Regions from separate parts of the Desulfitobacterium sp. LBE genome, predicted to be linked through region 2. Evidence: riboswitches for the same ligand, from Rfam matches in the RefSeq annotation. Region 2 holds a riboswitch; the other holds the start of a gene.
The links. Region 2 has a riboswitch for FMN ahead of ribD (bifunctional diaminohydroxyphosphoribosylaminopyrimidine deaminase/5-amino-6-(5-phosphoribosylamino)uracil reductase RibD). Riboswitches for the same ligand answer to the same signal wherever they lie in the genome.
Positions count from the first base shown of each region.

Region 1: linked by a shared signal. The riboswitch ahead of DESLBE_RS08560 (DMT family transporter) and the one ahead of ribD (bifunctional diaminohydroxyphosphoribosylaminopyrimidine deaminase/5-amino-6-(5-phosphoribosylamino)uracil reductase RibD) in region 2 are both predicted to bind FMN.

Region 1 covers NZ_VLKD01000001.1:1,793,994-1,797,711, forward strand. The annotation lists gene vanX (D-Ala-D-Ala dipeptidase VanX) at 16-624, opposite strand; FMN riboswitch at 908-1,057, shown strand; gene DESLBE_RS08560 (DMT family transporter) at 1,197-2,159, shown strand; gene DESLBE_RS08565 (FAD-dependent oxidoreductase) at 2,205-3,718, opposite strand, start outside.
Region 2 covers NZ_VLKD01000001.1:562,063-565,780, forward strand. The annotation lists gene DESLBE_RS02660 (bifunctional 3,4-dihydroxy-2-butanone-4-phosphate synthase/GTP cyclohydrolase II) at 1-167, opposite strand, end outside; gene DESLBE_RS02665 (riboflavin synthase) at 195-839, opposite strand; gene ribD (bifunctional diaminohydroxyphosphoribosylaminopyrimidine deaminase/5-amino-6-(5-phosphoribosylamino)uracil reductase RibD) at 879-1,997, opposite strand; FMN riboswitch at 2,107-2,221, opposite strand; gene DESLBE_RS02675 (GNAT family protein) at 2,277-2,834, opposite strand; gene DESLBE_RS02685 (DUF4386 domain-containing protein) at 3,001-3,714, shown strand; gene DESLBE_RS02690 (Crp/Fnr family transcriptional regulator) at 3,673-3,718, opposite strand, start outside.

The sequences.
Region 1 (3,718 bases), 1.2 Mb from region 2:
TGAGCTCCGGCTCAGCTAGGCGATGAGAAAATCAAAGTAAGTGTTGGGATAAGGTTCGTGTTTCAGGCTGTAATGCCACCACTCGCAAGCGTAGGAAACAAAACCGCTGGCCTCCATGATCGAACAAAGATATTGACGGTTTCTCGCTTCGGCTTGGTTGATTCCATGTGCGCCATGATGTGAGACTGAATCCATCAAATCAAAATCACCGCCCATGGGTACAAGTGTTCCGGAAGCTAAATGATAAAGGGTTAAATCAATGGCGCTGCCCCGGCTGTGGCCCGACTTGGCAGCCACATATCCTTTTTCGATGATCTCGGATCGGTCAATATTCGGATAGTGTTTCTGTTTCGTCCGGCCATCTTCCGGCTGCTTAGACCAGCGCAGAAAGCAATCTACAGCGCATTGAGGGCGGTAACCATCCCAAAGAAGCAAGCCAAAGCCCAAGGATGCGGCGTTTTCCCGTGCTTTTTCCAAGGCCGCGCACAACGCTCTCGTACCGACAATTCGATTGGCTGCATAGCCGTCCACCGGTTTGCCGGTAAAATTATCCCAGGTGGCGTATTTAGCATCCCAACGTATTCCTGATACAAACTCGTCCACAAAGACAAAATCACTTTTCATGGTCTTTCTCCTTTCAACGACACGATTCATCCTTGCATAGTTACATTTTTCTTTGCTTTTGTCCGAGACCCCCTTCCAGGAATATAAAAACCTGTCCGATTCGACATTTTTATCTTAGCGAAATCAGGCAGGCGATGTTGGAATTTTAACTTATGGATTTCTTAAGATTTCCTTATTTCCATATCCGGAGATTCAGATTAAGGAGAAAATCACCCTATCTTAAGGGTTTATTAAGGCATCTACCACTGAAGTCAACAATGTGCTATACTCTTTTTAGATGAATACGAACCTTCGAGGTAGGGTGAAATTCCCGACCGGCGGTAATGATTGCCCGTGCAATTCAGCCCGCAACTCAGTGCAGCGCCAGCGCTGCACCGACTGACTTGGTGAGACTCCAAGGCCGACGGTATAGTCCGGATGGGAGAAGGTACAAACCAGCTTAGGCCAAGTGGCCTTATGTTTGTTATGTTTGTATGTTTATGCCTCGAGGAACACCATTTCCTCGAGGCATTTTTGTTCTTTCTGATCTGAGGGTTTTATTCTCTACACATTTACTATTGGGGGATTTATCAATGCAACAATCAAAGCAAGCATCCAATCGGAGCATCTGGCTCATCGCCCTGGGGGCAGCCATGTGGGGCCTGGACGGGGTCTTCATCGTATCCTTATTGCAACATGTGTCATCTTCACAAATCGTCTGGTTGGAGCACCTGTTACTATTCTTATTTGCCGCACCTGTGCTCATCTGGAAGCGTCAGGAGCTGAAGCAACTCAATGGCGGAGACTGGCTGGCTGTCTTATTTATCGGCTGGGGCGGCTCAGCCTTGGCCTCCATTCTGTTCACCGCCGGATTTACTTATGGTAATCCCAATGTGGTCCTGCTCCTGCAGAAAGTTCAGCCCATCTTTGTTATTCTTCTCGCCTCCTGGATGCTTAAGGAACGGATGAGAAAAGATTTCTATGCCCTGTTTGTTGTGGCCCTGATCGGCGCCTACCTGCTTACTTTCGGCCTGCACCTGCCAACTTCCGAAGTCAGCTTAGCACAATTGCTCGGTTCCTTATGTGCCATCGGAGCAGCCGCTCTCTGGGGCGGATCCACCGTCATGGGCAAGCGTCTGATCGGAAAATTATCCTTCACCACCTTGACTGCCCTGAGATTTGCTGTCGCGCTGCCGCTCTTAACCGTCATTGTCCTGGTACAGCAACCCAACTGGGCCGATCTCGGTCAAAGTCTCCATCTGGCTCCGGTCTGGGCCAACCTGTTGTACCAGACCCTCGTGCCCAGCCTTTTAAGCCTCTTGCTCTATTACCGCGGCTTGAACGGCGTCCGGGCTTCCCATGCCACCATTGCCGAACTGGCTTTCCCGGCCACCGGCCTGCTCGTAAACTGGCTGATTCTCCACCAAACCATCGATTTGGGGCAATGGCTGGGCTTTGCCATCGTTTGGCTTGTCGTACTGCAACTGTCGCGGTTGCCTAATGATCCCAAGTCTGCGGTGAAAACTTCTGAAAGAGCCAACCTGGCAGGCCTATAGGTCATTGCTTGAAAAGCAGAGCGCAACCACGGCAACCACGTTGTACTACACAGCGCGGCCCACATCGTTTCCGGCCCGGATGGCCAAAGCGATGTTATAAGGCTCATTGCAGTCCCCGATAGCGTAAGTCTCCTTCACCGCAACACCGTCAAGCAAAGACTTGTTCGGCAGCAAGTCGGCGGCGTTGATGATCGAGTCGGCGGCGATCACGGTTTCCACTCCGTAGTCCGAGGCAATAGTAATCTTGCCGTCCCCGATTTCCTTGATCATGGATCCCGGATAGGCTTTGACACCCAGAGCATAGAGGGCTGTAGTCATAAAGCGCTGGGCGTGATGAGACTGTTGCTTGTCGAGATCCTCGTTGGGATTCGGTGTCACAATGGTGACCTTCTTCTTGCGCACCGTCAGCCACAAAGCGGCATCGAAGGCCTGAGCATTGGAACCGAATACCACCACGTTTTCGCCGGTGTTGTTGCCCATGAACCGGTCATAGTCGATAATCGGTACATTGCCGCCGCTTACGCCCACCTCCCCCGGCAAAGAGCCGGTGGCAAGGATTACGGCATCGGGGGCTTCGCCGGCGATCAGGGCGGCGTCCACTTCCTTGCTCAAAACGACGGTCACGCCGGTAACCTCCAACTGCCTGGCCAGGTAATCCTTAAGGTCGCCGAGGTTTTCGTGAGGTCCTTTGACCATGCCGGCAAAAGTGAGCTTGCCGCCGAGGGCACCGGTCTTTTCATAGAGGGTGACTTTGTGGCCGCGGGCGGCGGCGATGCGGGCGGCTTCCATACCGGCAGGACCGCCGCCGATGACCATAACCTTCTTGGCCGCTGCAGCCGGTTGAAGCTCATAAGTCTTCGGACCTTTGGTGGTCATGACTCGCTGTGTCAAAGCGTTAACGCGACAATACCCCATCTCACGGTTCATCTCGTTGGAGCCGATGTGGCAGTGCAGGCAGCGGGTGCAGGGGGCGATTTCGTCGCTGCGTCCCTCCTTCAGTTTGTTAACGTATTCAGTGTCAACGGTAAGGGGGCGGTTCATAAGATAGAAGTCGACTTTGCCCTCGGCCAGTGCCTTCTCAAAGTAATCCGGGGCATGGGCCGGATCCATATAGGTGACGGTGCCGCAAGGGATCTTAAGCGCTTCTTTGTAGCGCCCGACAATGTTGATCAGCATGCCGGCGCCGCTGTGGTTGGCGATCAGCTGGCCTTGCCAATGCCTGGAGAAATCCCACTGGGTGCCGTATCCGGTGGCGCCCTCAATCCCGTTTAAGATAAAGTAAAGGTCGCTGCCGAATTGACAAGGGTGGTTGTCGAGGGGGCCTAAGCGCAGGTGCATGGCATCGCAGCCGGCGGCCTCGATCAACCTGGCCAGGCCGATGCCCTCTTCAATCGTCGTTACTTTATTGTGGGGCGCAGTCACCGCATTGTCTAACGTCGCCAGGGTGGCGTTGTTGGTAAGGTTGTCGTTTTCCTCAATGCAGTCGATCAAGACTTGAACGACAAAGTCGCTGCCGCAGGCTTGTTTGATTTTTTGGATGCATTCGGTCACGAAGCGCG
Region 2 (3,718 bases):
CCCCGGCCATAGGTGGCCATAAAATTGATCGCCTCAGGGGTTGATTTCTCTGCAGCCATCAGCAGATCCCCTTCGTTTTCTCTTTCTTCGTCATCCACAACGACAATCATTTTGCCTTGGCGAATGTCTTCGATGGCTTCTTCAATCGTGTTAAAGCGAAATTCCATGTTGATCACTCCTGTCTAAAATCTAACCTAGATAAAGCCGTTTTCGGCTAAGAAACTCATGGATAAATCCTTTGGAGGGGCTTCTTTTTTCTCCATGAACCGTGCCACATATTTTCCGATCAGGTCGGTTTCCAGATTCACCATATCGCCCACGCCTTTAAAGCCCAGGGTGGTTTCCTGGCGGGTATGGGGGATCAGGGATATGGTAAAAGCCTGAGGGAGGAGATCCACCACGGTAAGAGAAATGCCGTCAATGGCGATGGAGCCTTTGGGCAAGACATAGGTTAACAGTTCCGGAGCGGCTTTGATGGTAAAGACCCGGGCAATTCCCACCGGGGTGATTTTTTGAATGGTGCCCACTCCGTCCACATGACCGCTTACCAGATGGCCGCCCAATCGGGTGGAGAGCTGCAGAGCCCGCTCCAGGTTGACCCGCGTTTCCCGGCTGCATTCTTTAAGATTGGTTTTATTTAAAGTTTCTGCCATGACATCCACGGTAAATAAATTTCCCTGCATCTTCACCACCGTGAGGCAGATGCCATTGACGGCGATGCTGTCCCCGATTTGGGTGCCTTCAAGCACTTTAGTTCCTTCCAGGGTCAATTGAGCGGAATCAGGGAGAACCTTCAGATCCGCTACCTTGCCTAACTCTTCGATGATACCGGTAAACATGTTCACTCACCTCTCTTGACTGCTTAATCAAATGATTGCTTAATCGGCATAATTTACCTTGGCCCGTACCCGAAGATCTCCGGTTCCCCCGTCGATCTCCAGGAATTCTAAAGGAATCGCCTGCGCCATCAAAGGAAGCTCAAGTCCGCTCAGAGGGGAAGGACCTTTGCCGCCAATGAGCTTGGGCGCATAGATAAACTCCACTTCATCGATAAGTTGAGCGCGGAGCAGGGAGCCGGCCAGCCCACCGCCGCCCTCCAGCAATACAGAGTTCCAACCCCGTTTGACTAAATCTCCCAGCAGGTCTTTTAAAGGGACATAACGGGGGGAATCATACTGCCAAACCTCCACATTCTCCAGAGCCCGCAAGGCCTTCAGCTTATCCAAAGGAGCGGAGGCCGTGGTGGCGATGAGACAGGGGGCGGTACAGGAGGAAGCAAGTACGGCGGCCTGCAGAGGAATTTGCAATGCTCCATCCACGAGCAAGCGCACCGGATCACGGCCTTCGTCAATCCGGCAATTCAAAGCAGGATTATCCTGGCGCACGGTTTCACTGCCCACCATAATCACATCGAAGTGATCGCGCAGCCGGTGGACATAGGCACGGGAGGCTTCATTGCTAACCCATTTGGAGTCTCCTGACTCCGTCGCTATTTTGCCATCAAGGGTTAAAGCCGATTTGTAGAGGACAAAGGGAAGGCCGGTTTGCATAGCCTTTAGAAAGCCCTTGTTTAAGGTCCGGGCTTCCTTTTCTTTAAGCCCTACATCGACCTGAATGCCGGCTGCCCGTAAGCGGGTGATCCCTTGTCCGCTCACTAAGGGATTGGGATCCACCATAGCCACGACGACGCGTTGGATTCCCGCCTTAATCAGTGCGTCGGCACAGGGAGGGGTTTTCCCGAAATGTGAACAAGGCTCTAAAGTAACATAGGCTGTGGCTCCCCGGGCATGTTCTCCGGCTGCCTGCAGAGCGTGAACTTCGGCATGGGGAGTGCCGGCTTTTTGATGATATCCTTCACCGACAATAACGCCATCCTTAACGATGACACATCCCACCAGGGGATTGGGACTGGTTCTGCCCATAGCCAGGGCTGCCAATTCCAGAGCCCGGGACATGTAATGATTGTCAAGTTCCATGTAATCGCCGCCGTTTCCCATCTCTTTGAGTTAGTTTTGCTTAGTTTTCCATAAAAACACTATAAAAAACCCCAGAGTTCATTCTCTGGGGCTTAAAAACCATAGCAAATAAAAAGCGCATCAGCACTTTAATTTCCTCTTCTCATCCAGACTTTACTGTCGGCTCTGGAATTACACCAGATCTGCCATAGTGGCTCGCGGGCTTGACCGCCGGTATGGAATTTCACCAATCCCCAGAGGTATTCAATTACTTATATATAATACTCTAACTTATTGATGAATTCAACCCTTTAAGAAAATTTAGATCCCTTGGGGAGGATGAGGGGGATGGTGCTCCAGGTATTCATCCCGCAGCAAGCCCATGAGGATCCCATCGCGATACTCACCTAAGACAAACCGCGCCTGCCTTAATCTGCCTTCAACCTTAAAACCCAGTTTCTCATAGGCTTTTAAAGCACGCAGATTCCCGTCCCATAAATCAAGGCTCAGGCGATGAAAATTCCACTGATAGAAAAGGTAATCGATCAGCACTTTCAAAGCGTCCGTTCCATAGCCCCGGTTCCAATAATCGCTTTCACCAATAACGATGAACAGTACCGCCGAGCGGGCGGGGAGATTGACATCCCGATAGCCTACGGTTCCGATGGGCTTTTGCTCTTCATTGAGAATGAGATAGCGGCTGCCGTCTTTCTGGGGGGTAAAAAAGCGTTCTTCGATTTCCTCTTCACTAAGCATTGTGCTCAAAGGCCAGGCGGCATTCGCCCAATAATTGATGTTTTGGTTGTTATACCATTGATAAAAAATGGGGATATCATCAAGCTCCAGCGGACGGAGAAAGGTCTTTTTTCCCTGTAACATGGCTTTGCCTCCCAGTGAATTGATGGGATAGTGTAGTTATGCTTATTATTAGCATTAAAACCTATCCAAGCGGTGGATCATATTATTTGTCTTGACTTAAGTCAAGGCGGGATGGGTAGAGTTAGCATATAATCTTGGCATCAGCCCGAATAAGGAGGAATGAATGATGGGAAATAGGATCGGCTTCCAATCCCAAAACCGAACCGCCAGAATTGCCGGCCTGTTATATTCGCTGATGATCCCCCTCGCCGCATTTGGCGTCATGTATGCCCCCACATCTCTTGTTATTGAGGGGAATGTAGAAGCGACTATTGCCAATGTTCTTGCAAACGGCCATATGTTCAGGCTCAGTATACTGAGCGCTTTAGTCGTACAGGTTTGCCATATTTTTATCGTCCTGTTCTTATATAAACTCCTAAAACCGGTCAATCGGAGTATAGCGGGGCTTATGGTGATTTTCATGCTGACCTCCGTCCCCATCGCCATGGTAAATGAGCTCAACCATTACGGTGTACTGTTTACTATCCACAACGATGTATCTGTTGGGGGAACGCTTGCCGACCAGACAAAAAATATGATAGTGCTATTTTTTCAGCTCCGCCAATACGGAATTGTAATTGCAGGCATTTTCTGGGGTCTGTGGCTTTTGCCGATGGGATATCTGGTTTACAAATCGAATTTTCTCCCGAAAGCCTTGGGTATCGTATTGATAATCGCATCGTTCTTTTATGTTTGCGACAGCTTCCTGAGCCTTGGCATTCCCGGCTATGGGGAAACACTGAGCGCAGCCGTCATGAAAATTCCGCTGTACGGTGAGCTGTTGTTTCCTCTGTGGCTTTTATTTAAGGGAATTCAGCCGTCTTTTGATACGACTCAATGATTCC